Regions from separate parts of the Paracoccus tegillarcae genome, predicted to be linked through region 3. Evidence: riboswitches for the same ligand, from Rfam matches in the RefSeq annotation. Region 3 holds a riboswitch; each other region holds the start of a gene.
What was found. Region 3 has a riboswitch for thiamine pyrophosphate ahead of CUV01_RS08915 (thiamine ABC transporter substrate-binding protein). Riboswitches for the same ligand answer to the same signal wherever they lie in the genome.

Region 1: linked by a shared signal. The riboswitch ahead of thiC (phosphomethylpyrimidine synthase ThiC) and the one ahead of CUV01_RS08915 (thiamine ABC transporter substrate-binding protein) in region 3 are both predicted to bind thiamine pyrophosphate.
Region 2: linked by a shared signal. The riboswitch ahead of thiD (bifunctional hydroxymethylpyrimidine kinase/phosphomethylpyrimidine kinase) and the one ahead of CUV01_RS08915 (thiamine ABC transporter substrate-binding protein) in region 3 are both predicted to bind thiamine pyrophosphate.

What each region holds. Positions count from the first base shown of each region.
Region 1 is NZ_CP025408.1:1,439,471-1,449,995, reverse strand. It holds gene CUV01_RS07175 (autotransporter assembly complex protein TamA) at 1-221, opposite strand, end outside; gene CUV01_RS07170 (glucokinase) at 319-1,242, opposite strand; gene CUV01_RS07165 (DUF2853 family protein) at 1,448-1,789, shown strand; gene CUV01_RS07160 (enoyl-CoA hydratase/isomerase family protein) at 1,786-2,394, opposite strand; gene CUV01_RS07155 (DUF2125 domain-containing protein) at 2,482-4,116, shown strand; gene CUV01_RS07150 (TldD/PmbA family protein) at 4,185-5,537, shown strand; gene CUV01_RS07145 (inositol monophosphatase family protein) at 5,590-6,306, shown strand; gene CUV01_RS07140 (hypothetical protein) at 6,532-6,945, shown strand; TPP riboswitch at 7,132-7,252, shown strand; gene thiC (phosphomethylpyrimidine synthase ThiC) at 7,343-9,148, shown strand; gene CUV01_RS07130 (FAD-dependent oxidoreductase) at 9,145-10,086, shown strand; gene thiS (sulfur carrier protein ThiS) at 10,076-10,273, shown strand; gene CUV01_RS07120 (thiazole synthase) at 10,278-10,525, shown strand, end outside.
Region 2 is NZ_CP025408.1:2,581,428-2,591,952, forward strand. It holds gene murD (UDP-N-acetylmuramoyl-L-alanine--D-glutamate ligase) at 1-324, shown strand, start outside; gene thiD (bifunctional hydroxymethylpyrimidine kinase/phosphomethylpyrimidine kinase) at 334-1,143, opposite strand; TPP riboswitch at 1,263-1,360, opposite strand; gene CUV01_RS12605 (SRPBCC family protein) at 1,389-1,859, opposite strand; gene CUV01_RS12610 (ArsR/SmtB family transcription factor) at 1,856-2,197, opposite strand; gene CUV01_RS12615 (putative zinc-binding metallopeptidase) at 2,247-3,215, opposite strand; gene CUV01_RS12620 (50S ribosomal protein L21) at 3,481-4,233, shown strand; gene rpmA (50S ribosomal protein L27) at 4,239-4,511, shown strand; gene CUV01_RS12630 (GNAT family N-acetyltransferase) at 4,625-5,176, shown strand; gene CUV01_RS12635 (LLM class flavin-dependent oxidoreductase) at 5,264-6,271, shown strand; gene CUV01_RS19670 (calcium-binding protein) at 6,285-8,612, opposite strand; gene CUV01_RS12655 (ABC transporter ATP-binding protein/permease) at 8,796-10,448, shown strand; gene CUV01_RS12660 (amino acid ABC transporter ATP-binding/permease protein) at 10,445-10,525, shown strand, end outside.
Region 3 is NZ_CP025408.1:1,813,806-1,824,330, reverse strand. It holds gene CUV01_RS08930 (TRAP transporter substrate-binding protein) at 1-378, opposite strand, end outside; gene CUV01_RS08925 (thiamine ABC transporter ATP-binding protein) at 650-1,345, opposite strand; gene CUV01_RS08920 (thiamine/thiamine pyrophosphate ABC transporter permease ThiP) at 1,338-2,882, opposite strand; gene CUV01_RS08915 (thiamine ABC transporter substrate-binding protein) at 2,858-3,841, opposite strand; TPP riboswitch at 3,874-3,975, opposite strand; gene mutS (DNA mismatch repair protein MutS) at 4,043-6,679, shown strand; gene aroC (chorismate synthase) at 6,676-7,776, shown strand; gene CUV01_RS08900 (fumarylacetoacetate hydrolase family protein) at 7,773-8,426, opposite strand; gene CUV01_RS08895 (ribokinase) at 8,423-9,298, opposite strand; partial or broken gene CUV01_RS20310 (cytochrome c1) at 9,428-10,144, opposite strand.

The sequences.
Region 1 (10,525 bases), 370 kb from region 3:
TCGGACAATGCCGCCGAAATCAATGAGGTATTGCGTACTTGCCGGATCAGCGCGTCATCGTCGCCGGAAACAGAGATATCCAGTTTGACCGGACCGTCGGCTTCGCTATTGCCGCCAAATAGCCCGGAAAGGCCCGAAAATGGTGATGAAGACTGTGCGAATACCAGCGCAGGCACCGTCAAGGCCACCGACGCAATCAATCCAGCCCGAAAAAGCTTCATCTATCCTGCCCTGCCTGTTTTGGCCTCTTTTGCCCTAATTTTGCAGGTCGTGGGTACAAATTCCAGTGAAGAGTAGGGTTTGTGCCGTTAACTCAGGTTAATCCAGCGCAGCGAGGCAACCTTGCAACGCCGCCATGTCGTCCTTGATCAGCAGCAGGGGCACATTTTCGGGGATCTGGCGCATCTGTTCGTCTGACAGAAAGGCAGGGACCAGCAGGTCCAGCCGGTTCGACAGGCTGCGCCCGACGCTACCTGCCAGAAACATGCCGTCCATCGGCATGAAGCGCAGGGCCAGTTCGCGGCACATCAGTCCGAACATCTCGGCGAACATCCGATAGGTGGCATCGGCGTCCGGATCGCCCTGCGACGCGGCCTCGGCGATCATTTCGCTGCGAATGGGTGCCGTATCGGTGCGCAGCGCGTGCAGTCGTGACAACCCGCGCCCGGCAAAGGTTTCCTCGACCGAAAAGAACTGGTCGGCCTTGTCGGCCAATTCGTCGCGCAGCCGATCCATGATGATGTCGGGCAGATAGGTATGGCCCTCTTCGGCCTCGAGGCAGGTGATCCGGTGGTCCGACAACACCTTGACCGCACAGACGTTAAAGCCCGTGCCGGCGCCAACCACCAGCGACTGCCCATTGCGATGCCGCTCGGCGGGTGCCTCGCGCAGAATGCCCAGCCCATCACCAGACAGCGATGGTGTGGCATAGCCCAGCGCGGTCAGGTCGTTGATCAGCCGGACCTGATCGGCATCCGTCAGCCGCGCCAGCCGGTCTTCGGAAAAGTCCCAGTCGCGGTTGGTCAGCTGCGCCATGCCGCCGGACACCGGCCCTGCCACAGCCACGGCCACGCTGGTGATGCGCGGGGCGTCCTGTTCTTGCAGAAACTGCCGCACGACATCGTCGAAGCTACTGTAGTCGTCACCTCTGAAACGGGTGACGGTCTCGCCGTCGATCACGCCGTTCCGCGCGATTGCCAGACGTGCGTTCGTTCCACCAACATCGGCCAGCAAAGTCGCCATGGTTCCTGCCTCTCCCTCGGACTGTTAGCGCCCACATACTAGATCGCCGCGCAACTGACGAGCGTGCATCTGCATGATTTTCTTATTTATGCAAAGGCCGCAAGAGCAACCGGACCGTTCCAGCGCCCTTTGCATCCACGATTGATATTTGCTGATTGGCCGGTAATGTCGATCCATCTAAAAAGCCACCAGGGAGAAAAGATAGATGAGTAAACGCGACGATTTGATCGCAAAATACGCGGCGGACCTGAAGGACAAGGTGGGTGTCACGCCCGACATGGATCTGCTGACCAAAGTCACGATCGGCTGCGGGCCGTCGATCTATAACGCTGATGCGGAAACCGTATCGGGTACGGACAAGGCAGAGCTTGAGCGTGTAAAGGACAGCTATCTGGTCAAGAAGCTGGGCCTTGCCGACGGGCCGCAGTTGATGGAGGCCATCGACGCCGTGATCGAAAAATACGGCCGCTCGAACCGCAACAAATATCGCCCGGTGGTCTATTACATGCTGTGCACCCATTTCGGGAAACAGTCGGTCTACGCCTAGGCGATCAGCCCTTTGATCGCCATGACATGATCGGGGCTGGCCGCAAGGCAATCAGCGGCCAGTTCCGTGGCGGCGGCAACAGGATCAGCGGCGATCCGGTCGATCAGGCCCCAGTCCAGTGCCTGCTGCGCGTCGATCCGCGCGCCCGCCATCAGGATCATCTTTGTCCGCGCCGGTCCGATCAGCGCCGCCATTCTGCGCGGATCGCTGGGTTGCGGCAGAAAGCCCCGCTTCATCACCGGATAAAAGAAATTCGCGCCGGGCACCGCGACGCGCAGGTCACAGGCAAGCACCATGCCAAAGGCACCGCCCGCCAGCGTTCCGTTTAGTGCCGCTATCGTCAGGCAAGGCATGGTCGCGATCCGGGCCGACAGACGTTCCCATTGCGGGGACGTGGCCAGCCCGCTTTTGGCCTCTTCCAGATCGGCACCGGCGGAGAAAACCTTGCCCGCGCCGGTCAGGATGGCCGCGTTGCAATCAGTCGCTGCAATGCGGTCAAATTCCTCGGTCAGGCGCGACAGCATCGATTCGGTCAGGGAATTGGCCTTGTCCGGTCTTTCGATCCGCAAAACCTGTATACCGTCCTGCTGAAATGCGCTGATCACCTGAACGTCCCTTTCGCATTTCCCCGGCCTGTGCCACATTCCGGCACAAATCAGGACGATACTAATTTGCATTGAAAGGTATCCGGTATGTTCCGCAGGCTTGCAACCTCTTCGCTCGCAATGGCCGCAATGGCCGTTCCCGCGCTATCTGAAATCACCCCCGCAGAAGTCTGGGATCAACTGATCGCCGAAAATGAATCTGTCGGCATCGAATTGACCGAAGGCAGCCGTGAAGAGGCCGGCGATACGCTGACCATCACCGACGCGGTGTTTTCGAATGAATCCGCGACGTCGTCGATGGAAATGACGATGCCCAAGGTCGTCCTGAACCAGACCGGCGATGGCGGTGTCCGTTGGTTCCTGGAGGGCGACGTGACCGGCAGCATCACCGAGGTCACGCCGGACGACACGGAAATCGTCATTCCCTTCACCCTTTCGATGCCGGTCAACGAGACGGTCACCACCGGGTCGTTCGAAGATCTGACGCATGAATACACGGCAGAGACAGTAACTGTTACCATGGAATTCCCTGTCGATGAGGGACAAAGCGCACCGGTTCCGCTGACCATTACCATGGAGGGCCTGAGCGGGACCCAACGCTCGATCGAGCAAGGTGCTGCTGGCGGACGCGAGGTCGATTTCGACGGTGCCATCACCAGGTTGGGCTTCGCGCTGGACGCCAATATCGAGGAAGGCGAAGGCCGCGGCGCGGGGACAGCGGCGGGCGAGTACGTCATGGACGGGCTGGAAATGACTGGCCGGTTTGTGCTGGCGCAAGGGGTCGATAACCTCGAAGAGCAGCTTGAAGAGGCCCTGCGTGGCGGCATGGAGGTGGTGCTGGACGCCTCCTATACGGGCGGCACCGGCAGTTTCACCTTCAACGGTACCGACTCGGATGGCGCCCCGACCAACGGTGAGGGCTCGATGACAGCAGGTCCGGGCAAGCTGAGCTTTGCGATGTCGGATGAGGGCCTGACCTATTCTGCGGATGTCGAGAGCAGCACGAACACTTTCAGCAACAGCAGAATGCCGTTTCCGGTGCAGTATGCTCTGAACGCTGGCAGCTTTGAACTGGCCATCCCGGTCCTGCCGTCCGACGAGCCTGCGCCGTTCACCTTTAAAAGCGCGATCTCGGGCCTGACCGTCAATGATGAGGTCTGGGCGCTGTTCGATCCCAACGCCCAACTGCCGCGTGACGCCGCTGACCTCAACATCGACGTGGCAGGCGATCTGCTGATGACAGAATCGCTGCTCAACCCGCCGATGAATCCTTCTGCACCGGAACCTTCTGGTGAGGCACAGGGCGGGGACGAGGCAACCGGCGACGATATGGCTGGTGATGATATGGCCGATGACGGCGAGGCCATGCCCGGGATGGAGGCGATGCCAGAACCGCCGATGCCCGTGAAGGTCACGATCAACGATATCTCGCTGAAGGCTGTCGGTGCAGAGGCCAAGGTGCAAGGTGAGTTGACGGCACCCGAAGGCGGCACGATGGCCGAAGCCCCGGTCGGCCAGATCACGGGTGAGTTCACTGGCATCGAGTCGCTGATGGGCACGCTGGGCGCGATGGGTCTGATCCCGCAAGAGCAGATGATGGGCGCACGCATGATGCTGTCCATGTTTGCTCGTCCGGTCGAGGGCGAGCCGGGCAAACTGACGACCGAGCTTGAGTTCCGCGACGATGGCAGCATCTTTGCCAATGGCCAGCAAGTGAAGTAAGCGCCCATATGGGTAAACCTCGGGCCGGGCATCGTGTCCCGGCCCTTTCCTTTGAAGACGTGATCCGAATGAGCGACAGCCCCGATCTTGAAACCCTGACGCAGGCGCTGATCCAGGCGGCATCGCAGGCCGGTGCCGACCAATCCGACGCCATCGCGGTCCGCGGGCAATCCGTGTCCATTGATGTCCGCAAGGGTGGTCTGGAACTGGCCGAGCGCGCGGAGGCAACCGAAATCGGATTGCGCGTGCTGATCGGCGGGCGGCAAGCCAGCGTATCGGCCTCGGACCATTCCGACATCACCATCCGCGAAATGGCCGCCCGCGCGGTTGCGATGGCACGCGAGGCGCCGGTCGACGATATGCTGGGGCTGGCTGATCCGGATCAGTTGGCAGAAACGCGCGATGGCGCTGCCCTGCAAATGACGGATCCGGCCCCCGACCCTAGCCCCGATGCGCTGCAGGCGATGGCCCTGCGTGCCGAGGCTGCGGCGGCGGCGCAGCCCGGTATCACGCAGGTCGAATCCGCGGCGGCGGCATTTTCGCGCCGGCAGATGTGGCTGGCGGCAAGCAATGGCTTTTCTGGTGGTTACACGCGCAGCGGTCATTCGGTGTCGGCGGTTGCCATTACCGGGCAGGGCACCGGGATGGAACGCGACTATGCCGGGGAATCCCGTGTCTGGGCCAGCGATCTGCCCGACCCCGAGCAGATCGGCCTGCTGGCGGCGCAGCGCACGTTGGCACGGATCGGGTCGCGCAAACCACCGACCGGCGCGTTTCCCATTCTGTACGATCGCCGCGTCGCACCGACGCTGATCGCGCATTTGCTTGCCGCCGTGAACGGCAATGCCGTGGTGCGCGGGGCAAGCTGGCTGCGCGATGCGCTGGATGAACCTGTCTTGCCAGCGGATCTGACCGTGACCGAAAATCCGCTGCGCCCGCGCTATCCGTCCTCGCGTCCGTTCGACGCCGAAGGGTTGCCTTGCCTGCCGCGCGAAATCGTTGCCGGCGGCGTCCTGACCGGCTGGACGCTGGATCTGGCGACGGGGCGCAAGCTGGGCATGGACAGCACGGCCTCGGCAACGCGCGGACTGACCTCGGCGCCCTCGCCCGGCCATTCCAATGTCAGCCTGACGCAGGGCGACGCCAGCTTTGACGATCTGCTGGCCGACATGGGAACGGGACTGGTCGTCACCTCGATGCTGGGGGCCTCGATCAATGCGACGACCGGGGACTATTCGCGCGGTGCCGCTGGTTTCTGGGTCGAGAACGGCAAGATCGCCTATCCGGTCAATGAATGCACCATCGCCGGAAATCTGCGCGATATGCTGATGACGATCACCGCCGGAAATGATGCCGAGGACTGGCGTCCCGTTCAGGTGCCCAGCCTACTGGTGCGGGGGATGACGGTTGCCGGCGCCTGAAGACGATCTGCGCCTGCTGGAAGATGCTGCCCGGCAGGCGGGGCAGATCGCGATGCGTTTTTGGCGCAACGATCCCGAAAGCTGGGACAAGGGCGGTGATGCTGGCCCCGTGACCGAGGCCGATCTGGCGGTCAATGCGCATCTGGAGTTGATGCTGCGCGCGGCGCGCCCGGATTATGGTTGGCTAAGCGAGGAAAGCGAGGCCGATCTGTCGCGGCTGGACGCCGAGCATTGCTTTATCATCGACCCGATCGACGGCACCCGCGCCTTTATCGCGGGGCAAGAAGGGTTTTCGCATTCGCTGGCGGTCTCTACCGGTGACCGGATTACGGCGGCTGTCGTCTATCTGCCTGCGCGTGACCAGATCTATACCGCCTATGCCGATGGCCCCGCGCTGATGGATGGGCAGCCGATTGCGGTCAGCACGCGCAGCCAGATGCAGGATGCCACTGTGCTGACCTATCGCGCCGTGTCCGAGGCGCAGAACTGGAAGGCAGGCCAGCCGCCGCCGTTTCGCCGCGAATTTCGTCCCTCTCTGGCGTGGCGGCTGTGTCTGGTGGCCGAAGGCCGCTTTGATGCGGCGCTGTCGCTGCGCTCGGCCTGGGAATGGGACATTGCCGCAGGCAGCCTGATCGCGCAGCGCGCGGGCGCGGCGGTGACCGACAGGCGGGGCACGGACATGCGCTTCAACAGCCCGCGCGCTGCGGTCGATGGTCTGGCCATCGCCGGACCGATCCTGCATCGCCTCTTGGTTGATTCGCTGGTCTGATCCGGGATTCGCGAAGCCCGGGCTTTGTGTCGCACAGACCGATAAAATTGAAGATTTCCTTAATCTCAGCGAAAAAAATCGCAAGATTCGTAAAATTTCACGCGAATCTGCCTGAATTTTCACGCGCTTTTCACGCTGGATTCACGCCATGGGGCGATAACTGGTTTCAGCAAACACGGCGTGACCTCAGCAAGTCAGCAGACAGCGCCAAGCGGGAGACCCACGATGTCCATTCCGAACGAACAGCTGGATACCCTTATCGCCGCCCTTCAGTTCTTGCGTACCCTGCCGGTGGGCGCGGAGAATGAACCGGAACAGCGGACTGCGCAGGCACTGACTGCGGCGATTTACGGGCGGTCGAGGGCGGGTTTTCCTCAGCCCGGCCACGACCGCCCGGCTCCTGTCGAATTCGAGCGGCTGGCACGCGAGAACGACTTGCTCGTTCACCAGCTAGATGTGTTGGCATCCGCTCTTGGCGCCTGCTCGAATTGCTGGGGCACGATCCATGATTGCGAAGAATGCAACGGCCACGGCAAGCCCGGAGCCCTGCGACCCGACCGGCAGAAGTTTGAGCGTTATGTGCTGCCGGCCTTGACCCATGTGATGGGCGAACGCCCGACACAACCCGATGTAAGATAACCAGTTGTCGCACGATATCCGACGAGCCTTATTTTAACGAGTTTCCCCCCCGTCGTGGCTTGCGGATAGGCGGACGGGCAGCCCCAGGGCTGCCCGTCTTTTTATGTTCTTCTCATGCAAAACATGCCGGGGCGCGTTCAGCGCCGCCGGACCTGCTTGACCCCGACCACCATTCGCGCCAATCTGCGCCCACGTCGGGGGAGTCCCACCTAGGGGACTGAGAGGCTGACAGGGGGAAACCCCGGTGAAGCGACCCTTTGAACCTGACCCAGTTGATACTGGCGTAGGAAGACCGAAGGGCAACTTCCCCCGATCGCATCAAGGGGTGGTCCTTTGGGCCAGATGGCCCCTTTCTGCCAAAGTTTTCGCTTGGGTCTTTTCGAAAGAGGAGACCGGAATGAAAGACCTACCACCCACCATCACCACTGGCGCGCTGCCTGCCTCGACCAAGATCCATGTCGCGGGTCAGACGCATGATATTCGCGTGCCGATGCGCGAAATCACCGTCGCGGGCGAGGCGCCGCTGATCGTCTATGACAGCTCAGGCCCATACACCGCCGATGGCGCAGAGACCCATATTTCGCGCGGGCTGCCCGAGGTTCGCGGCGGCGGCTGGCTGCAATCGCGCGGCGAGTGCGAGGAATATCCGGCGCGCGCGGTGACCGATGCCGATAACGGTTTTGCCTCGGGCAGCCGCCTGACGCCGCCCTTTCCGCTGCAACGCCCGCCCTTGCGAGCCACGGATGGGCGCGCGGTGACGCAACTGGCTTATGCCCGCGCCGGGATCATCACGCCCGAGATGGAATTCGTGGCCATTCGCGAAAACGAGGGCAGGCAAGCCGCCGGCGCCCGCGACGGCGAGCCTTTCGGCGCCGAACTGCCCGATCTGGTCACGCCTGAATTCGTTCGCTCGGAAATCGCTGCTGGCCGCGCCATCATCCCTGCCAACATCAACCACCGAGAGTTGGAGCCGATGATCATCGGCCGCAATTTCAAGGTCAAGATCAACGCCAATATCGGCAATTCCGCCGTCACCTCATCCATGGAGGAAGAGGTTGAAAAGATGGTCTGGGCGATCCGATGGGGCGCTGACACCGTGATGGACCTGTCGACCGGTCGCAACATCCACAACATTCGCGACTGGATCATCCGCAACGCGCCGGTCCCGATCGGCACCGTGCCGCTGTATCAGGCGCTGGAAAAGGTCGGCGGCATCGCCGAGGATCTGACATGGGAGGTCTATCGCGACACGCTGATCGAGCAGGCCGAACAGGGGGTGGATTACTTTACCATCCATGCCGGCGTGCGGCTGCACATGATCCCGATGACGGTCAAGCGGGTGACCGGCATCGTCAGCCGTGGCGGCTCGATCATGGCAAAATGGTGCCTGCACCATCATCGCGAGTCGTTTCTTTATGAACGTTTTGACGAAATCTGCGAGATCATGCGCGCCTATGATGTCAGCTTCAGCCTTGGCGACGGGTTGCGCCCGGGTTGCATTGCCGATGCCAATGACGAGGCACAGTTTGCCGAGCTGCGGACCCTGGGCGAACTGACCAAAATCGCCTGGGCCAAGGACTGTCAGGTGATGATCGAAGGGCCCGGCCACGTGCCGATGCACAAGATCAAGGCCAATATGGACGAACAGCTAAAGCACTGTCACGAGGCGCCTTTTTATACGCTTGGGCCGCTGACGACCGACATTGCGCCCGGGTATGATCACATCACCAGCGCCATCGGTGCGGCGATGATCGGTTGGTTCGGCACCGCGATGCTGTGCTATGTCACGCCCAAGGAACATCTGGGCCTGCCCGACCGCGACGATGTGAAGACCGGGGTCATCACCTATAAACTTGCCGCCCACGCGGCCGATCTGGCCAAGGGGCATCCGGGCGCTCAGCGGCGCGACGACGCGCTCAGCCGTGCACGGTTCGAGTTCCGCTGGCAGGATCAGTTCAATCTGGGACTGGACCCCGACACCGCGCGCGAGATGCATGACGAAACCATGCCCGCAGAGGCGCATAAGGTCGCGCATTTCTGTTCGATGTGCGGGCCAAAATTCTGTTCGATGCGGATCAGCCACGATATCCGGGCAGAGGCCGAACGCCAGCAGGGCATGGACAAGATGGCCGAGAAATTCCGCGAAGGCGGGGCACTGTATATGCCTGCCGAAGAGGTGGCCGCCAAGGAAGGTGCCGAATGATCTCGGTTCTGGGGGCGGGTGTCGCGGGGCTGTGCGCCGCGACCTCGCTGGCCCGGGCCGGCCTGCCGGTCGAGGTGATCCTGCCCACGGATGCACCGCCGGCTGTCTCGGCCTTGGCGGGCGGGATGCTGGCACCTTTTTGCGAGGGTGAGGATGCCCCGGATCTGGTCGTTACACGAGGGGCGGCTGCACTGGACTGGTGGTCCCGGTATACGCCCGTCACCCGGCGCGGGACGCTGGTGCTTGCGCCGCCCCGCGACAGCGCAGAACTGGACCGTTTCGCGCGTGCAACGACCGCACATCGCTGGGTTGAACCGGCCCATCTGGAGCCCGATCTGGCCGGCCGCTTTGTGCGCGGGTTGTTCTTTGCCCGCGAGGGGCATCTGGACCCCGGGGCCGCGCTGGCCGCGCTGCGTCAGGGGTTGCTGTCGCGCGGCGTGCACTTTCGCGACCGGCCTTCGGCGGGTCGTGGCGACAAGATCGTCGATTGCCGTGGCACGGCGGCGGCTGATCTGCTGCCTGATCTGCGCAGCATTCGCGGCGAGATGCTGATGATCCACGCGCCGGATGTCACCCTGACCCGCCCGATCCGGCTGATCCATCCGCGCTTTCCCTGCTATGTCGTCCCGCGCGGCGAGGGCCGTTATATGATCGGCGCGACCATGGTTGAAACCGCGCAAGCCGGGCCGATCACCGCCCGCGCGGTCATGGAACTGTTGGCCGCCGCCTATGCGATTCATCCGGCCTTTGCAGAGGCCCGACTGATCGAAACCGGCGTTGGCCTGCGCCCGTCTTTTCCAGACAACATACCCGCCCTTCGCCGCGTCGACGGGCGGGTTCACATGAACGGAATGCATCGTCACGGCTTTCTCATGGCGCCTGTCCTGGCGGATGAACTGGCCCAGATGCTGACAAAGGAGACAGCAGATGCAGATTAAGCTGAACGGCGCCCTCATCGAAACCAGCGCAATGACGCTGGATGACCTGATCACCGAGCAGGGATTTCCGGCAGATGCCGTTGCGACGGCTGTGGACGGCGCCTTTGTGCCGCGTGCCGCGCGCATGAATGCCCAACTGGCCGAGGGCGCCAGCGTCGAGGTTCTGTCGCCAATGCAGGGGGGGTGATCAGATGTTCTACGGCGTCGATCTGAGAAGCCGTCTGATGCTGGGCACGGCGCAGTATCCATCGCCCGCTGTCCTGCACGACGCCATCGAGGCGTCGGGTGCCGAAGTGATCACCGTTTCGCTGCGGCGCGAGGGGCATGAGGGCGCAAAATTCCGCGATTTGCTAAGCCAAACTGGCTGCCGCATCCTGCCCAACACTGCCGGATGCCATAGCGTGGCAGAGGCGGTCACGACGGCGCGGATGGCGCGTGA
Region 2 (10,525 bases), 770 kb from region 3:
CTGCAAGCATTTGACCGGATCCGCTGGATCGTCGGAGGGTTGGGCAAGGAGGGTGGGATCACGGCGCTGCAGCCGCATTTGGGGCGCGTGACCAAGGCCTATCTGATCGGCCATTCTGCCCGCGATTTCGCGCTGGAGATCGGTCAGACGCCGCATGAGGTCGTCGAAACCATGGAGGCCGCCGTCGCGCGCGCCAGCGCCGAGGCCGAGCCGGGCGACACCGTTCTGCTGGCCCCGGCTGCGGCCAGTTTCGATCAATATCCGAATTTCGAAAAACGCGGCGAGCATTTCGTGGCGCTGGTCGAAGAGCTGGCACGGGGATAGGCCGCGCCCTCAGGCCTGCCCGCTGATCGCGCTGAGATGAAAGTGGTTCAGCGGCCCATGTCCACTGCCCACCGACAGTTCGTCAGCGCTGGTGATGGCCTTGCTGACATAGGTCTTGGCGCGGGCGACGGCATCACGCAGTGGCACGCCATGACCCAGCCATGCGGCGATGGCAGATGACAGCGTACAGCCTGTGCCGTGGGTGTTCCTGGTGTGGTGGCGGGCGGCATCGAACCAATCCATCCCATCCACAGTGGCCAACAGATCGGGACTGTCCTCGCCCGGCAGGTGACCGCCTTTCAGCAGCACCGCACGCGGGCCCAGTTGCAGCAAGGCGGTGGCCTGAGCCTGCATCGCCATGCGGTCTTTGGCAGGTGCCGTCTCCAGCAGGTCGGCGGCCTCTGGCAGATTGGGTGTCAGCAGATCGGCCATGGGCAAAAGCCGGTCGCAAAGTGCGGTGACGGCCTGACGTTCCAGCAACCGGTCGCCACCCTTGGCCACCATCACAGGGTCCAGCACAATCGGCGCAGCAAGGCCCGCCAGTGCATCGGCCGCGATACATGTGATCTGCGCATTGCCCAGCATGCCGATCTTGACCGCATCGATGCGGATATCGGCGCGGATCGCTGCAATCTGGTCCGACAGCATCTGGGCAGGCGGTAGATGCAGACTGCTGACGCCTTGTGTGTTCTGCGCGGTCAAGCCGGTGATCGCCGCCATCGCATAGCCGCTATTGGCCGAGATCGCTTTGATATCGGCCTGAATGCCGGCCCCGCCCGAGGGATCAGATCCTGCGATAGAAAGGATATTGGGGATCATGCGCAGCGCCGTCCCGTTGAGGCGCCGCAGATGGCCCTGCGCATAGAGGTGAGATAGGTTGCGGAATTGTCCATTATGCCCTCGCTTTGACGACGAAGGCGCGTCGGGGCAGGCATCAGGGTGCTGACCCCGCGACTTCCTCCGCCGGCATTATCCGGTTCAGGTTCTAGGGTGCATCTCAGCCTGCGGTCTCGCGCAAGCGCCCCTGTCGCAAGGTTGCAGGAAGCAGCCGGTTGCCGCTTAAGTCAAGCAGTATCGGCTTTGATAATGAGGTCGAGATTGGCGTACATCACCTCCATCCCCTCGGCCATGCCAAAGCTCAGCGCCTGTTCGCGAGCCTCGGCGCTGGCGAAGGTGATGGTCATCTGCATCTTGGTCATGCCGCCCGCGTCGATCAGCCGCGTCTCGACCAGGCTTTCCATATAGTCATGCTGGGGACAGGTTTCGCGGTGCCTGATCAGTTCCGGCGGTTCCAGCAGGTCATAGGTGGCGACCATCACCAGATCCTCGTCTTCACCTGCCCAGACAAAGCGGTGTTGGCCACCGACCACCGCCTCGCCCTCAAGCGATTTCAGTGCGCCGTAATCGCTGGTCATCCATTGCCGCATCAACTGGGTATCCGTCACGGCACGCCAGACCTTTTCGCGCGGAGCGGCGAAATCGCGGGTGACGACGACGTCGCGTTCGCCCTGGGCTGTCATTGTCAACTTTGTCATGGCTTGGTCCTTTCATCTGGATCATCCGGCATCGCCGCCAGCACGTCGTCCAGCGCCCGGAAACGGGCGTCCAACGCGGCAAAGAACGGCCCGAACCAATCGGCGGTTTCTGTGATTGCTTGCTGGCGCAGCCGACGAGGCCGCGCGGTGCCGTCCACGCGGGTTTCAATCAGGCCAGCCTGCTCCAGCACCTTCAGATGGCGCGAGATCGCGGGTTGGCTGATGGCGAAGGGTGCGGCCAGTTCGGCCACGGTCGCCTCGCCCTCGTTCAGGCGCTGAATCAGCGCGCGACGCGTGGGATCGGCAAGGGCGGCAAGGCGTGCATCAAGTTCATTCATAACGAATCGTTTATATAATTAATTCGTTATATAATCAAGATGTCGCCTGTCAGGCGCCCTCGGTCAGGTGGTTCTTCATCCAGCGATGGGCGCAGCCGATCTTGTGGCGCACCGGGCCGGTCAACACGAAGGGATAGAGGTCTTCGTTATCCAGTGCCCGGTTGATGTCGTTGATGGCGATTGCGACTTTTCCGGCGACGTCCAGCAGGCGATCTGTGTCGTCCTCGAAATAGGGGCGGAAGTCGTCGGGTACGCCGGGCATCGACAGGCCGGCGCTGACGAAGCTGTCGGTGAAATCGACCAGATGCAGCAGATGCGCGACGGTTTCGGCCCAATCCTCATGCGGATGGGCGCTGGCATAAGGTGTGATGAAATCCGCCGAGGGCATCTGCGGCGTGTCGTAATAGATCTGCAGCGCCTGACTGTAATTGGTGCGCTCGTCGCCGAATATCTGGCGAAAGGCGGGCAGGAAATCGGGTGCGACCGATAGCCGGTCAAAAAAGAAATGCGCCAACTCGTGCCGGAAATGGCCGACCATGCTGCGATATTGCTCGCCCAGTTCACGGCGGCGCTGCAGGCGGATCAACTCATCCGCTTCGGTCACGTTGATGGTGATCTCGCCGGCCAGATGCCCCATGGTGATCTGCTCGGTCCGGCCGCCCGTGTCCTCGGCCAGCATAAGAAAGCGGGGTCGCGCGCCCGGATCGTCATCAGAAAACCAGTGCCAGTTTGCAATATTGGCCAGAACCCATCGCTTGCCGCGTTCGGCCCGGTCAAGCAATTGCAGGTTATTGCCTACGTTCAGAACCGGCACGACCTGCGACATGGCACAGGACCGGCAATGACCGCTGGGGCCAGACAGCCAGTTGCAGCCCAGAGATTGACGATTGGCGCAGGCGGGGCCGTCATTGCGCATCGCCATCGCGCCCGGGTCAAAGGTCAGGGGCTGACCGCAGACACATTGCAGGTTGTGAAAATAGGCGCGGCGTCCGCAGGTGGGGCATGAAAATCGTTGCATCGGCTGTTCCATTTGGGCAGGAAGAAAAGCCCGTAGCGACGGTTAGGTTCCCTTGTCGCGGGAAATGAAAAGTCAGCCGGCATTGCTTGACTTGGTGGGTCGAATCCGCCATATAGCCGCGGACCGGCCGGGCGAATAACCTTGGCCGGTACGTTATTTTCAACACCACCCCGATTGAACGGGTGCGCAGTCCGACGGCGGGACGATCCCGAAACGCCTGCAATCGCAGGGGCCACAGGGCGCGGCAGATAAAGGAAGACACAGCATGTTCGCGGTCATGAAAACCGGTGGCAAGCAATACAAGGTGCAGGCGGGCGACGTCCTGCGCGTTGAGAAACTGGCCGCCGCAGCTGGCGATACCGTCCAGTTCAACGATATTCTCATGGTCGGCTCGACCCTGGGCACCCCGATGGTGGCCGGTGCAGCCGTTCAGGCGGAAGTGATAGACCAGATCAAGGATGACAAGGTCATCACCTATGTCAAACGCCGCCGCAAGCACAGCTCGCAGCGGACCCGTGGTCACCGTCAGCAACTGACCCTGCTGCGCGTCACCGATGTGCTGGAAAAGGGCGGCGACAAATCTGGCGTGAAAGAGGCGATCGGCGCCCGCACCGCCGGTGCTGCCTATGCTGCCGAGGCCAAGCCGGCTGCCAAGAAGGCCGAGCCCAAGGCTGAGAAAAAAGCAGCTCCGAAGGCTGAGAAGAGAGCAGCGCCCAAGGCCGAGAAAAAGGCAGAAGCGCCCGCCGCCGAGGAAAAAGCGGCTGTCGGTACCCGCCCGGCCAACCTGCTGGATGCGCCTCGTGACGGTCAGGCAGACGATCTGAAAGAGATTTCAGGCGTTGGTCCCAAGCTCGAGGAATTGCTGAACGAGAATGGCGTTTACCACTTTGACCAGGTTGCTGCCTGGAAGAAGAAAGAGATCGAATACATGGACGATCAGCTGTCCTTCTCGGGCCGCATCGAACGTGATGAATGGATCAAGCAGGCCAAAGAGCTTGCCAAAGGTAAAAAGGACTAAGAGCCATGGCACATAAAAAAGCAGGCGGTTCGTCCCGCAACGGTCGCGACTCGGCCGGCCGCCGTCTCGGCGTCAAACTGTACGGTGGCCAGGAAGCCATCGCCGGCAATATCATCGTGCGTCAGCGCGGCACCAAGATGTGGCCGGGCCAGAATGTCGGCATGGGCAAGGATCATACCCTGTTCGCCCTGACCGATGGCGCGGTCAATTTCAAGAAAGGCCTGAAGGGTCGCACCTTCGTGTCTATCTTGCCCGCCACCATCGAGGCAGCCGAGTAACCGGCCGGTTTTAGACACAGATGTGTTGGGGGATCGGCGCAAACCGGTCCCCTTTTTCGTTGAGTTCCCGAGTTTTGAGCCGGGGGCATTATCATGCCGCTGGGGAGGGCGAGATGATAGAAGATCTGACAGCAGAGGCATATGCGCAGGCAGTGATCGAAACGCCGCGCTTCATTTTGCGGCCGCTGCGTGACAGCGACGCGGGATTGATCGCGCATTACACCGCTGATGAGCGTGTGGCCAAGGGCACCCGTGCCATCCCCCATCCCTTGCCGCCCGGCGCATCCGAGGCATTCATCCGGCGGTCTTTGGCAGCAGGTACGAGGGCCGAAGACGTTTGGGCCATCGACGGCAGCGCCAACCGGCTGGCCGAGTTGCTGGGCGTCGTGTCGCTGACCCGGCTCGAGGACAGCCAGTCCGAACTCGGCTTCTGGATCGGGCCCGGTTTCTGGAATACGGGCTTTGCCACCGAGGCGGTCGAGGCACTGGTCGCTGCCAACCCGCATGGTGCGCGGACCCTTTTTGCCGAGGCATTCCAAGACAATGCCGGATCAGCCCGAGTGCTGACCAATTGCGGCTTTGCCTATCTGGGCGACGCCGAAAGCTGGTCGGTTGCACGTCAGGCGAGGGTGCCGACCTGGACCTATCTGCGGCGGATGGATTGACCTGCTGATTGCAGATATTGCAAAAAAGTCGTCGCGTCATGCGCGGCGGCCCTTTTTATGCGCGCGCAGACTTCCTAGCTATCGGCTATGACACACGCGATCCCATATTCCGTTCTCGACCTGTCGCCCGTTCCCGAAGGGAGCGATGCGGCAGATGCCATTGCCAACACACTGGACCTGGCGCGCCATGCCGAGGGCTGGGGTTATCACCGCTATTGGATGGCCGAGCATCACAACATGCCGGGTATCGCCAGTGCCGCGACGGCTGTTCTGATCGGCTTGGTCGCCGCCCATACCAAGACGATCCGCGTGGGTGCGGGCGGGATCATGCTGCCCAACCACGCACCGCTGACCGTGGCCGAGGCATTCGGCACGCTGGCCACGGCCTTTCCCGATCGCATCGATCTGGGTCTGGGTCGTGCGCCCGGCGGTGACGGCGCCGTCATCCGCGCCCTGCGCCGCGATCCGATGGCCGACAGCTTTCCGCAGGATGTGGTCGAATTGCAGGACTATCTGGGCCCGCCGCGCGAGGGTGCAGCCGTGCGTGCGCTGCCGGGCGAGGGGACCAATGTTCCGATCTGGATGCTGGGCAGTTCCTTGTTTGGTGCGCAATTGGCGGCCTATCTGGGGCTGCCCTACACATTCGCCAGCCATTTTGCGCCGGGTGACCTGACCCAGGCCGCTGCGATCTACCGAGAGCAGTTCCGCCCTTCGGCCAGCAACGACAAGCCGCGCTTCATGCTGGCCGTGAACGTGTTTGCCGCCGATGACAGCGCCGAGGCGCATTATCTGCGCACGACGATGCAGTTGGCCTTTGCCCGGCTGCGCGGCGGCATGCCCGGCAAGTTGCCACGTCCGACCCACGATCTGGACGCCGAGATTTCCCCTGCGATGCGCCGGATGGTCGACGAGGCGCTGCGCGTCAGTGCCGTCGGCAATCTTGCCGAGATCCGCGAACAATTGGCCGGCATGATCGACACATATCGCCCGGACGAGGTGATCCTGACCGGACAGATCCACGAGCACGCGGCGCGCCTGCGCAGTTTTGAACTGGCGGCCGAGGCCATGCAGTCCCTGCCGGGCCAAACGGCCTGACGGTCGGATCGGGTCAGAACAGGAAATCTCCGGCATCCAGCTGCTGCAGTTGTGTGCCCAGCAGCACCACGACCGTGCCATCGGGCAGATCGAACTGGACGTTGCCATTGATCTGCCGGGCATAACCCATCACCTCGGAAAAGCTGTTCATGCCGGTACTGGGCAGAAAGCGCAGGTGATCGACGTTGTTCTGCCAGTCGGTGACGGTGTCACGCCCGCCACCGCGCTCGAACACGAATTCATCCGCACCGGCGCCGCCTGTCAGCGTATCGTTGCCAGCTTCGCCGCGGAGCAGATCATTTGCGTTGCCACCGATCAGCCGGTCGTTCCCACCTCCGGACCATAGGGTGTCGTTGCCATTGCCACCGTTAAGCGTGTCATTTCCGGTCGCGCCAAACAGCAGGTCATGCCCGTCGCCGCCGTCAAGCGTATCGTTGTTCGGCCCGCCGATCAGCAGGTCGTTTCCTGTCTGCCCCGCCAGATAGTCGTCGCCGCTATTGCCATCCAGCGTGTCGCGGCCATGGCCACCAAACAAGGTGTCATCACCAGTTTCGCCCAGCAAATGATCATGCCCGTTCTGCCCTCGTAGCGTATCCTGCCCGTCTCCACCGAATAGCTGATCGTCACCATCACCGCCCCAAAGATCGTCATTGCCAGGGCCGCCGTTCAGTGTGTCATGGCCGGTATAGCCTACCAGTAAATCGTCTCCGGCTTGTCCTTGCAGGGCATCGTTTCCGGTCTGTCCCAGCACATAGTCATCACCATCGCCGCCCCACAGCGTGTCATTTCCATCGCCGCCGTCCATCGTGTCGCGTCCGCTGCCACCGATCAGAGAATCATTCCCGCCTTCGCCCGCGATGAAATCATCCCCGGTGCCGCCGTGGACGGTGTCATCGCCATGTCCGCCGGTCAGCTGGTCATCGCCGGCAGCGCCGTTGAGAAAGTCATTGCCCGCCAGCCCGTGCAGATGGTCATTTCCCGCCCATCCGATAAGGCTGTCATTGCCGTCGCCGCCCCACATCGTGTCATTGCCATCGCCGCCAACCAGCAGATCATGACCGGCATTTCCGAAGATCAGGTTATGGCCAGATTGCCCCTGCAGACTGTCGTTCCCAAAGCCGCCTTCCAGTCGGTCGTTGCCGTTTCCGCCCCATAACGCATCATCGCCACCGTTCCCGAGCAACGTGTCATTCCCATCTGCGCCGCTTAGAAAATTGTTGCCTTCATTTCCTTCGATCCTGTTATGCGCGTTGTTACCCCTGCCGGCGTGATCGCCCGTGCCCTGCAGGACCAGGATCTCTATATTCCGGTAGGCGCCCTGCAAGGTCATGGTGCCGTCGATCCAGATCTGATCCCAGCCATTGCTGGGCATTTCGATGATTACATCCAGCGTATCTTCAAGAAGATAGATGTCGTCGCCGGCCCCCCCAAGCAATGTGTCAATGCCAAGGTTGCCGATCAGGGTGTCATTGCCGTCCCCGCCATCCAGCCAGTCGTTTCCGTCACCCCCTTCCAGTCGATCATCGCCGTTTCCGGCATCGATCACATCGTCGCCACCTCGACCGAAAAGTCGGTTATTGCCGGAATTGCCGCGGATCAGGTCGGCGCGGTCGGTTCCCCAGCCGTAAAGGGCCGCGGTGCCGATCAGCGTCAGTTCTTCGACCAGCCCTTCGACGGTCTGCAGATCAAAGCTGATCGAACTGTAGACCGTATCGTGCCCGCCACCGTTTTCGATCACCAGATCGCCGGGATTGTCGACGTAGTAAGCGTCGTTTCCGGCCCCGCCATCCAGGGTATCGGCGCCGGTGCCACCATTCAGCGTGTCATCGCCGCCCAGACCGAACAGCCGATCATCGCCGCCTTCACCAAGAATGGCATTGGCATCGCTGTTGCCAAAGATGCGGTTTGCAAGGGCATTGCCGGTCAGATCGATCGGACCAGAGCCGATCGCATAAAGCTCTTCTACATTTTGCGCGTTGCTGGCCAGCGAGTAGTGCCAACGGGAATAGACCCGGTCATAACCGCCAGCGGGCCCCGCCGCCTCGATGATCGTGTTTTCGGTATGCTCGACGAAATAGACGTCATCGCCGGCGCCGCCGATCAGGCTGTTGCTGCCCGCGCCGCCGTCGAGGACATCGTTGCCCGCGCCCCCGTCGATCGTGTCGTCGCCGTCATCGCCATAAAGCGTATCGTCGCCGTCACCGCCCAGAATGCTGTCATCACCGTCGAGCCCCGAGATGCTGTCATCGCCAGTCAGGCCGCGAATCAGATCGTTGCCCAACGTGCCGGTAAGCCGGTTACCGCGGCTGTCGCCATCGATCATGGTGATAGGTTGAGGCATAAGATTACGTTCCCGTGTTTCCTGTCTGTCGGTCTTGCGCCTTGCCGGCACGCGCAAACTAGCAACGCAGGACTAAGCTTTGATTAACGGGCGATCAGACATTCTTGCGTGACAGGTACTTGGGCACATCATGCGCAAAGCGCCGCATTGACGGCGGCGTGGAAATCTTGTCAGCCGGGGGGCATGACGATCCAGGATGCCAGCGCCAAAGACAATCTTGCCCGCCTGACGGCGGATCAGGCGATACCGTTGCGCAATGCCGCGTTTCTGACCGTGCTGGCCGAGACGTTGTGGATCGCTCAGGCGGCGCTGATTGCATGGTCGCTGGCTGCGCTGGCCGCCGGGGATGAGGCTGCGGGCACGACCTTGATGCTGGGTTGTGCCGGATTTGCGGTGATCGGCGCCCTGCGCGCTGCGTTGAATGCGGTGGCTGCGCAGATGCTGGCCCGGGCTGGTGACGCCGTGACCGCCCGGCAGCGCGCCGCGATGCTAGCACAGGCAGATCAGCGTGGCATCTGGGCGAACGCCCCGCCTGCGGCGGCAATCGCGGCGCTGGCGACCGACAAGCTGGCGCTGATGCTGCCCTATTTGCGGCGCTGGACGGCGGCACGTTTGCGCGTGGCGGTCATTCCTGTGCTGATCATCGCCGTGGCACTGCCGGTGTCCTGGGTGGTGGCGCTGATCTTTCTGATCACCGGGCCGATGATCCCGCTGTTCATGGCTTTGGTGGGCATGGCCGCTGGTCGGCTGAGCCAAGAGCGGATGGATGAGATCACCGATATGAACGCATTGCTGGTCGAGCGCCTGTCCGCGCTGACCGATATCCGCCTGCTGGATGCCTCGCAGGCGATGCTGGACAACTTTGCCGCGTCGGCGGATCGGCTGCGCAGCCGCACCATGCGGGTGCTGGCGCTGGCCTTTCTGTCCAGCACGGTGCTGGAGCTGTTCTCGGCCATCGGCGTGGCGATGACGGCGATCTTTGTCGGTTTCTCGTTGCTGGGCGTCCTGAACTTCGGCGGTTGGGACCAAGGCATCGGGATGGGGCAGGGGATCTTTCTGCTGATGCTTGCACCGGCATTCTATCAGCCGATGCGTGATCTGGCGGCTGCATGGCACGATCGTGCGGATGCCCTGGCGCTGGCCCGTGATCTGCAGGCTGAAACAGAGCGTGAGGAAGATGCGATTCTGGGTGACGGAGGCACAGCCGCGCCGTTGGGATTTGCGAACCTGCAGACGAAGGGCTTGCGCGCGGGCAGTCGCAAGCTGACCGATCTGTCGCTGCGACAGGGCGAGGCCGTGGCGGTGACCGGGCCGTCGGGGACGGGCAAGACCCGGTTGCTCATGTTGTTGGCGGGGCTGTCTGATCCAGCGCCTGGAGAGGTTCTGATCGATGGACAACAGTTGTCGCCGCACAATGCGGATCGCTGGCGTGCCGGGCTGGCGATGATCCCGCAGCGGGTGCATTTCACCGATGATACGCTGCTGGCGAATCTCTGCGGCGATGATCCTGCGGCGGATGAGGCACTGCAAGCGGCGCTGAGGCTGGCCGCGGCGGACCAGATCGTCGCCCGGCTGCCCGACGGATTGCAGACCCGTCTGGGCGAACAAGGCGCGGGTGTTTCGGGGGGCGAGGCGCGGCGCTTGATGATCGCGCGCGCGGCGCTGCGCCAACCCAAGCTGCTGTTGGCCGACGAGCCGACCGCCGATCTTGACGATGCGACGGCCAAGCTGGTGATCGCGGCGCTGCAAGACCTGCATCGCGCCGGAAGCACGCTGGTCGTGGCCAGCCACGATCCGCGCCTGATCGCCGCCATGTCGCGCGAGGTTGCCCTGTGAGCGCGTTGATCCCCTTTTTCACGACGATGTGGCGCGATCAGCGTTGGGCCTTGCTGCGTGGCTTGCTGCTGTCGCTT
Region 3 (10,525 bases):
CAGTTCCAGATTGCCGGGCTGCGCCAGCCAGTCAAACTGCTGCTGCGGGTTGTCGTAGCCGCCCATGATGTCGCCGACGAACTGGAACGCGGGGTTCTTGCCGATCTGATAGGCGCCGCCGGTCATGTCGCAATCGACGATGCCGTTGGCAGCGGCGTCGAAGGTTTCGACCGTTTTCACGACCGAGGACGAATAAAACATCTCGATGGTCAGGTCGCCATTCGAATCGGCGGCCACTTGTTCGACGAATTCCTGGGCCAGTTTGCCCGAGGTGGTTTCAGGCGCGTAATGGGTTTGAATACGCAGACTTTCGGCGGCAGCCGGCAGTGCCAGCGCCATTGCGGCAGCACCGCAGAACAGGGTTGTTTTCAGTTTCATTCAGATTCCTCCTCCTCTGTAGTCCGGGACTATTAAGTCATTATGTCATTTTGGTATACCATTTTCTTGCAGGCATCGGCAAAAACAGCCCCGGCAGCGCGCGAGCAGCAAATTGCAGGCCAAAAATTGGGCAGCGCGCTGCGTTTTCGACGACGGAACGAGGAAATCGGGCCCAAATGGCCGCAGTCTTGATTGGCAAAGCTTCATTCGCCCTCCCCCGCTCAACCTTAAGGATAGGCGCAAAACTTCTGTTGGGGCAATGGTGCTGTGTTCAGGCGCCCAGATAGCGGCGCAGACCGGGCGGCGGATTGTCCAGCAAGGGGCCGGTGGCCACCGGCGGGTTGGCGCGGCCGTTTTCGATGACGATGGTCTGCGGCGCAAAGCGGCGCGCGTCGTCGGGATCGTGGGTCACCATCAGGACCGTGGCCCCGGTCTGGCCCGCGATCTGGGCCAGCAGGTCGAGCATCTCGTCCTTGAGGGCCGGACCAAGCGCGCTGAACGCCTCGTCCAGCAACAGGATCGGGCGGGCGCGCAGCAACACGCGGGCCAGCGCGACGCGGCTTTGCTGGCCGCCCGACAGACGGGCCGGTTTGCGATCCGCCATGCCGGTCAGGCCCACGCGTTCCAGCGCCTGCGCGACCTGCCGGTGCTGATCGCCGCTGAGCCGCAGGTCCGGCCTGAGCCCCAGCCCGATATTCTGCGCCACGGTCAGATGCGGAAACAAGTTCTGGTCCTGAAACAGCACCGAGACAGGCCGCTGGCCGGGCGCAAGCGGCCTCAGATCGCGGCCTTCCCACAGCACCTGACCCCGGTCAGGCGGCAGGAAGCCGGAGACCAGCGACAGCAGCGTAGATTTGCCCGAACCGGACGCGCCGATCACCGCCACGCGGGCGCCCTGATCGACGCTCAGGTCAGCGGACAGGCTGAAATCGCCCAGGGTGACGGAAAGATCGCGAAACTCAAGCAAGGCGGCCCCCTCGGTCGAACAGCCAGAACAGGGCAAAGCTGATCACCATCAGCAGCACCGCGCAAGCCGAGGCATCGGCGATGCGGTAGGAATTCATCAACTGGTACAGCTTTAGCGGCAAGGTCGGCTGGTCGCTGGCGAAAAGGGTGATGACGCCCAGATCGCCCATCGCCAGCGCCGCCGCCAGACCGCCGGAAAAGCCAAGCGGTCGCGCCAGACGCGGCAGCGTCAGCAATCGCAGCCGCGCCCAGCCTTGCAGATCCAGAGAGGCCGCCAGCCGACCGTAATCCGCCTGCAGGCTGCGCGCCGCCGGGATCAGCGCGCGCAACACGAATGGCAGCGCCATCACCGCATTGATCGCCACCGTCACCGGCAACGCGATCTGCTGCGGCGTGACCCATGCGCGCAAGATGAGGTAAAGCCCGGTGCCCAGCACCAGAGGCGAGGCAATGATCGGCAGCATGCCCGCGACCTCGACCCAACGGCCCGCCCCGCGCGCAATCGTCAGCGCCAGCGTCAGCCCAAGCGCCAGCGCCAGCGCCGCCGAGATCAACGCCATGATGACCGAGCGCAGGGCCGCCGCCCAGACCGACGCATCGAGCGCCGCAATGCGCGGGATGCCGTCGGCCATGACGCTGAGCATCGGCCAAAGCAGAAACACCGTCGCCAGCCCGATCGCCAGCACATCCACGACGCGGCCCCAGCCGCGCGGCCCGCGCCACGACGCAGCCGCGTCCATGCCTGCACCAAAGGCCGAAGGGATCGTCACGCGGCTGGCCAGCGCCATCGCGCAAAGACACAGCGCCACCTGCACCAGCCCCAGTGTCGCCGCGCGGCCCATATCGAAATCAAAGCGGAAAGCCTGATAGATCGCCAGTTCGACCGTGGCGGCCTTTGGCCCGCCACCCAAAGCCAGCGCGACGGTAAACGAGGTCAGGCAGACCAGAAACACCGCCAGCCACACACCGGGCAGCACCGCGCGCAGCATCGGGCGTTCCAGATGCCGCGCGATGTCGCCGGGTGCAAAACCCAGACTGGCCGCCAGCCGAAACCGCTCGGACGGGATCGCCTGCCAGCCTTGCAGGATCAGGCGCACCGACAGCGGCAGGTTAAAGAACACATGCGCCAGAATGACGCCCTGCCAGCCATAGATGCTGATCTCGGGCAGGCCAAAGGCCCTGAGCCCGTCGTTCAGAAAGCCGTTGCGCCCGAAAACCGAGATCAGCCCCATGATCGCCACGATCACCGGCAGGATGAACGGCGCGCCCAACAGCGTGACCAGCACCGCGCGGCCCGGAAAATCGCGCCGCGCCAGCGCGCGGGCGACGGGCACCGCCAGCAGCGCCGACAGGCTGGCGGAAACGACCGCCTGCCAGACGGTGAACCACACCGCCTGCCAATCCCAACGCCCCAGCCCCGACAGCCCGCCCGCATAGACGGCAACGGCGGTCAGCGTGCCAAGGATCAGCGCAGCCAGCAGGGCAGCCGTGACCGCCCCGCCGATGCCGGATCTTAACGGGAAAACGCCGTCAGCCATTCATCCAGCGCCGGTTTGCGCAGGCTTTCCGCCTCGTCTTCACTGTAGAACAGTGTCTTTTCGGGCCGCGGCAGATCGCGCATGACCTCGGGCCAGTCGGCCTCGGCCAGTTTGGCCGGCAGCGACCAGTTGGCCAGCGGGATCGTCGACTGGAATTCGGGCGTCAGCACCCAGTCCATGAAGGACTGCGCCAGTCCCGGCTGATCGGTGCCCTTTAGCTGCGCCGTCAGCTCGGCCATGAAATAATGCCCCTCGGGAAAGATGGCGGCGTGTTTGGTCAGGTCATCCTCGGCGGCGATATGGTAGGCGGGCGAGGTGGTGTAGGACAGCACCATATCGGCCTCTCCATCGGTGAACATGCCGTAGGATTCAGACCAGCCCTTGGTCACGGTCAGCACCTTGGGCGCCAGCTTTGCCCAGGCCTCGGGCGCGTCGTCGCCATAGATCCCCTGCACCCAGAGCAGCAAGGCCAGCCCCGAAATCGACGAGCGCGGGTCCTGGATGACGATTTTGAGATCATCGGGCGCGTCCAGCAATTCAGCGAAACTGGCGGGCGGATTTTCCAGCCGCGTGTCGTCATAGACGAATGCGGTCTCGCCCCAGTTATAGGGCAGGAAGGTGTCATCGGTCCATTCGACCGGCAGCGACAGATCATCGGTCAGCTGACCATGCGGCGCAAAGAGGCCAGAGGCCCGCGCCCGTGCGGTCACATCGGTGTTGAGGCCAAAGACGATATCGGCCTCGGTCGCCTCGCCCTCGATCAGGATGCGCGGCAGGATATCGCCGGTCACGAATTGCAGATCGCAGTCGCAAAAGGCCTCGAACCCCTCTTCGATCTTTGGGCCCGGGCCCCATTCGCTGACGATATAATCGCCGGCATAGACGGTCAGCACCGGCTGGTCCTGTGCGATGGCGGGGCTTGCAGCCAGCAATGCGGCGGCCAGAATACGGGTGTTCATCCGTGTCCTCCTTTGGTTCAGGTTCCGAAAGAAAGGATCACGACAACCTTCCCTCCGCCGGTTTTTAGGCCGGATCAGGTTCAACGGGTCCGCTATTGCGTCTCAGCCCTGAACGGGCACCCCGAGGTAGGCTTGAATGTAGTGGTTCCCCAGCCGTACGCAAGTCGCTAGAAACAGCCCGAAGCACAGGCAAGGGTACGCATGTCCGATCAGCCCACACCAATGATGGCGCAATATCTGGCGATCCGGGAGGCCAATCCCGGCGCGCTGCTGTTCTATCGCATGGGTGATTTCTACGAGATGTTCTTTGACGATGCCGTCGCTGCCGCCGCCGCGCTGGACATTGCGCTGACCAAACGCGGCACGCATGAGGGGCAGCCGATTCCGATGTGCGGCGTGCCGTTTCATGCGGCCGAAAGCTATCTGCTGACGCTGATCCGCAAGGGGTTTCGCGTGGCCATCGCCGAGCAGATGGAGGACCCGGCCGAGGCCAAGAAGCGCGGTTCCAAATCCGTTGTTGCCCGCGATGTGGTGCGGCTGGTCACGCCCGGCACCCTGACCGAAGAGGCGCTGCTGGAGGCGCGGCGCCACAACTTTCTGGCCGCTTTCGCGCAGGTTCGCGATCAGGCGGCGCTGGCCTGGGTCGATATCTCGACCGGCGCGTTTCAGGTGATGGACTGCCCGATGTCGCGTCTGGCACCCGAACTGGCCCGTCTTGCGCCGCGCGAATTGCTGGCGGTTGACGGATCGGGGCTGGACGATCTGGCAGGTGATGCGGGTGCCGCGCTGACCGGACTGCCGCCCGGCGCCTTTGACAGCGCATCGGGCACGCGGCGGCTATGTGCCTTGTTCAAGGTCGAGACGCTGGACGGCTTTGGCGCTTTCAGCCGGGCTGAACTGTCGGCCATGGGCGCGATCGTCGATTATCTGGAACTGACGCAAAAGGGGAACCTGCCCCTGCTGCGCCCGCCGGTTCGCGAGCGGGCCAGCGGCGCAATGCAGATCGACGCGGCAACGCGGCGCAATCTGGAACTGACGCAGGCGCTGTCGGGCGGGCGCGAAGGCAGCCTGCTGACGGCCATCGACCGCACGGTGACGGCGGCGGGCGCGCGGTTGCTAGAACGTCGCATCAGCGCGCCGTCGCGTGATCTGGCGCTGATCCATGCGCGGCAAGAGGCCGTCGCGCAACTGGTCGAGGACGCCCGTCTGTCCGCCGATCTGCGGGCGGCACTGGCACTTGCGCCCGACATGGATCGCGCGCTGTCGCGTCTGGCGCTGGACCGGGGCGGGCCGCGCGATCTGGCAGCGATCCGGGCGGGGCTGAGCCAGGGCGCAGAGATCGCCACGCGGTTCCCGGCGGATGCGGCGCAGGTGCTGCGTCAGGCCGTGCGGGATCTGACGGGTCATGACGCGCTGATCCAGTTGCTGGACGATGCCTTGGTGGCCGAGCCGCCCCTGCTGACCCGCGACGGCGGCTTTGTCGCGCCGGACTATGACGAGGATCTGGACGAGACCCGTCGCCTGCGCGACGAGGGCCGGGGCGTCATCGCCAGGATGCAATCGGATTATGCGGCGCTGGCCGGCGTGCAAAGCCTCAAGATCAAGCACAACAATGTGCTGGGCTATTTCATCGAGACCACGACCACGCATGCCGAAAAGATGATGGCGCCACCGCTGAGCGAGACCTTTATTCACCGGCAGACCACGGCCAACCAGATCCGCTTTACCACCGTCGAGCTGTCAGAGCTGGAAACCCGCATCCTGAACGCACGCGACCGCGCCTTGCAGATCGAGCGTGCGGTCTTTGAGCGGCTGCGCGAGGCTGTGCTGGAACGCGCGCCGCAGATCGGACAGGCCGCCCGCGCGCTGGCTGAGATCGACCTTGCCGCCGGTTTCGCCGATATCGCGTCGGGCGAAAGCTGGACCCGGCCCCGCGTCGATGACAGCCGCGCCTTCGTCATCGAGGGCGGCCGGCATCCGGTCGTCGAACGCGCGCTGAAACGCAAGGCCGAGGCGTTTGTCGCCAATGATTGTGACCTGACCAGCGGCGACACGCCTGCGATCTGGCTGCTGACCGGGCCGAACATGGCCGGTAAATCGACGTTTCTGCGCCAGAACGCCCTTATCGCGGTGCTGGCGCAAGCCGGTGCGTTCGTGCCGGCCCGCCGCGCCCATATCGGCATGGTCAGCCAGCTTTTCAGCCGCGTCGGTGCGGCTGACGATCTGGCGCGGGGCCGGTCGACCTTTATGGTCGAGATGGTCGAGACCGCCGCGATCCTCAACCAGGCCGATGACCACGCGCTGGTGATTCTGGACGAAATCGGACGTGGCACCGCGACCTGGGATGGCCTCAGCATCGCCTGGGCGGTGATGGAGCATCTGCACGCGGCCAACCGTTGTCGCGCTCTGTTTGCCACGCACTACCACGAAATGACGGCCCTGACCGCCAAGCTGGACGGCGTCGAAAACGCCACCGTCACGGTGCGCGAATGGGAAGGCGAGGTGATCTTTCTGCACGAGGTCCGCAAGGGTGCCGCCGATCGCAGCTATGGGGTGCAGGTGGCGCGGTTGGCCGGCCTGCCTGCATCTGTCGTCGAGCGCGCGCGCGAGGTGCTGGACGCGCTGGAATCGGGCGAGCGCGAGGGGGCCACACGTCCCGCCGCCCTGATCGATGACCTGCCCTTGTTCCGCGCGATTCCCCCGGCGCCCGCTGCCGCCACGCCCAAAGACAACCCTGTGGACCTGCGGATGAAGGATATCCACCCCGATACGCTGAGCCCGCGCGAGGCGCTGGACCTGATCTATGAACTCAAATCCCTGACCGGAGACACCGCATGAGCTATAACACCTTTGGCCGCGAATTCCGGTTCACCACCTGGGGCGAAAGCCACGGCCCTGCCCTCGGCGCGACCGTCGATGGCGTGCCGCCCGGCGTAAAGCTGGACGAGGCCTATATCCAGCAGTTCATGGACCGCCGCCGCCCCGGCACCAGCAAGCACACCACGCAGCGCAAGGAAGCAGACGCGGTGCGCATTCTGTCGGGCGTATTCGAGGGGCTGACGACCGGCACACCCATCCAGTTGATGATCGAAAACACCGATCAGCGCAGCAAGGATTACGGCGATATTGCGCGTGCGTTTCGCCCCGGCCATGCCGATATCACCTATCAGATGAAATACGGCCATCGCGATTATCGCGGGGGCGGGCGATCATCTGCGCGGGAAACGGCGGCGCGGGTTGCCGCAGGCGGTGTGGCGCAGGCGGTGCTGGCGCAGTTGCTGCCTGACCTGAAGATCACCGGTTACATGGTGCAGATGGGCGCGCTGCATCTGAACCGCGAGGCGTTTGACGCGGGCGCGATCAACGACAATCCGTTCTTTCTGCCCGATGCGACGGCGGTGCAGGACTGGTCCGATTATCTGGACGGCATCCGCAAGGATCAGAACAGCGTCGGCGCTGCCATCGAGGTTCTGGTGCAGGGCTGCCCTGCGGGTCTGGGCGCGCCGGTCTATGCCAAGCTGGACACCGATCTGGCGGCTGCGATGATGTCGATCAATGCCGTCAAGGGCGTCGAGATTGGCGAAGGCATGGGGGCCGCCGCAATGACCGGCACCGATAACGCCGACGAGATCCGCATGGGCAATCAGGGGCCGTATTTCCTGTCAAACCATGCCGGCGGCATATTGGGCGGGATCAGCAGCGGGCAGGATATCGTGGTGCGGTTTTCGATCAAGCCGACCAGTTCGATCACCACCCCACGCCGCGCGATCAACGACAAGGGCGAAGAGATCGAGTTGATCACCAAGGGCCGCCACGACCCCTGCGTGGGCATCCGTGCGGTGCCGGTGGCCGAGGCGATGGCGGCATGTGTGATTCTGGATCACCTGCTGATGGATCGCGCGCAGACCGGCGGCGTGCGCGGCCAGATCGGCTAGACGATCCGCGCGTCCAGCACCGGCAACCCGTCGATTTCCGCATGCAGGCTGTCGCCGCGTGTTACCGCACCGACGCCCGCCGGTGTGCCGGTCATGATCAGATCGCCGGGCATCAGCGTATAAAGGCTGGACAGAAAGGCCACGATCTCGGCCTCGGAAAAGATCATCTGTTCCAGCGCGCCGTCCTGACGGACCGCGCCATTGACCGACAGGCGAATGCCCGGCCCGGCGGCGGCGCTGGACAGGGGCGCGATGATTGCCGAATGGTCGAAATCCTTGGCGGCATCCCAAGGACGGCGCTTGTCCTTGGCCTCGCCCTGCAGATCACGGCGGGTCATGTCCAGACCGACGGCGCGCCCGACAATGGCGGCGGCGGCCTGTTCGGGCGACGCATCGTCAAGCTCGGTGCCGATGGCCAGCACCAGTTCAACCTCGTGATGCAAATCCTCGGTGCCGGGCGGATAAGGAACATCGCCCGGTGCTGTCAGCGCATGGGCGGATTTGGTGAAGAAGAACGGCTTTTCCCGGTCGACCTCATTGCCCATCTCGGCGGCGTGGTCGGCATAGTTCCGCCCGATGCAGAAAATGCGGCGCACCGGAAAATCGGCACCATCAAGGGTCAGCGCGGGTTGAGAGATCGCATGGGTCATGATTGTTCCGCCAGAAATTGTTCCACTTCGGCCAGCTTGGGGATCGCATCGCCCGCACCGCGTCGCGTCACCTTCAGCGCCGCCGCAGCCGCCGCCAGACGCAGCGCCGAGGGGATATCCTCGTCCCGGTCCAGGCTGGCAACGAAATAGCCGGCAAAGCAATCGCCGGCGCCCGTCGTATCGACCACATCAACCGCAAAGGCGGGCACCTGAAAATGCCGGTCATCGCGCAAATCGCGATATTCGGCCCCTTCGGCGCCGCGCGTGATCAGCATGCCCTCGACATCCGGATCACCGCCCAGAAGATCGGTCAGCTGCGCGGCCTCGCCCTCGTTCACGGCGATGATCGAGATATGGGGCAGAACGGCGCGCAGGGCGTCGATGTCGAAGGGCGCCGCCGAATAGACGACGCGAACCGAGCGCTTGGCCGCGATCTGTGCCAGTTCGACCTGCAGGTTGGTCTCGTTCTGCATCAACAGGAAATCGCCGCCCTTCATGCGGGCGATGGCCGATTTGAACTGGTCCAGCTGCAAGGTGCGGTTGGCGCCGCCATGGATGACGATCGAATTCTCGCCCTCGTCATCCAGCAGAATGATCGCATGGCCGGTGGCCTGATCGTGGTGCCGAACGATATGCGTGGTATCGACACCAGAGGCGGTCAGGCGGCCGACAACCCAGTCATCGGCGCGGGCGGCTGCACCCAGATGCACCACCGACGCGCCGGCGCGGGCAGCCGCCAGCGACTGGTTGGCGCCCTTGCCGCCCAAACCCTTGTGAAACCCGGTTGCCGCCAGCGTCTCGCCCGGCCTTGGCATATGGCGCAGACGGTAAGCCTTGTCGATATTGATCGAGCCCAGGTTCCAGATGGTCATGTGATCCTGCCTCCGTTTCGACAATCTGGCACAGGGAAGAAGCCAGGCCAGAAAAACGAAACGCGCCCTGCGAGGGGCGCGTTCCCGGTGTCACGTCAAGCCTGAGCGCAACACGCTATGATCCGCGCCTTAGTGCTTGCCCTTGTGGGGCGCCCAAAGCCGCTTGTTGGTGTAGAACAGCAGAGCCGACAGCACGATCAGGAACAGGACCGAAACCAGTCCGACCTGCTTGCGCGCCATCATCTTGGGCTCGGCGGTCCACATCAGAAAGGCCGACACGTCGCGCGACATCTGATCGACGGTCGCGGGGGTTCCGTCCTCATAGGTGACCAGATCGTCCGACAGGGGCGGCGGCATCCCGATATAGCCGCCGGGGAAGGCGGTGTTTTCGTAAAGCACCGTCCCGGCCTGTTCCATATCTTCGCCGGTATAGCCTGCAAGAACGGCGTGGATATATTCCGGTCCGCCGATGCCGTTGATCAGCTGGCTAATCCCGGTGCCGTAGGGGCCATGGAAGCCCGCGCGCGCCTTGGCCATGAGCGACAGATCCGGCCCCATGCCGTCGCCGGTCACGGTGGGGAAATGGTCGGTGGGCAGACGGTCGCGATCTTCGCCCAGTTCGGGGTCGAAGATTTGGGTCAGATCGACCGCATAGGCGCGAACCTGATCCTCGGGCAGCGCAGGGCCGCCTTCATTGGACAGGGTGCGAATCGGCACCTGCTTCATGCCGTGGCAGGCGGCGCAGACCTCGGTATAGACCTGCAGGCCACGCTGAAGCTGGAACTGATCAAAGGTGCCGAACGGGCCTTCGAAACTGAAGGCGATGTCTTCGATATGACCGGCGCCGTGATCAGCAGCGGCTTCGTGATCGCCGTCTTCGGCGTGCTCTTCGTCGGCGGCGTGTTCGTCGGCCCCATCAGCCTCGGCTGTGGTTTCGCCTTCTGCGGCGTCAGCCTCGGGTGCCTCGGCCGTATCCGCGGCGGCTTCGTCGCCCGCAGCCGCGTCCTGTTCGGCGTCGGTGGTCTCGACAGCCGCCTCATCAGCGGCCGGTGCAGCCTCGTCCTGCGCGGTTTCTTCGGCCTCGGTCTGATCAGCGGATTCGTCTGCCGGCACTTCTGCGGCAGCTTCTTCACCGGCAACCGTTTCCTCAGGCGCAACATCTGCGGCCGTGTCTTCGGCTGCGGGTTCCTCTTCGGCCTCGGCTGCGGGCTCTGCGGCAGGTTCTTC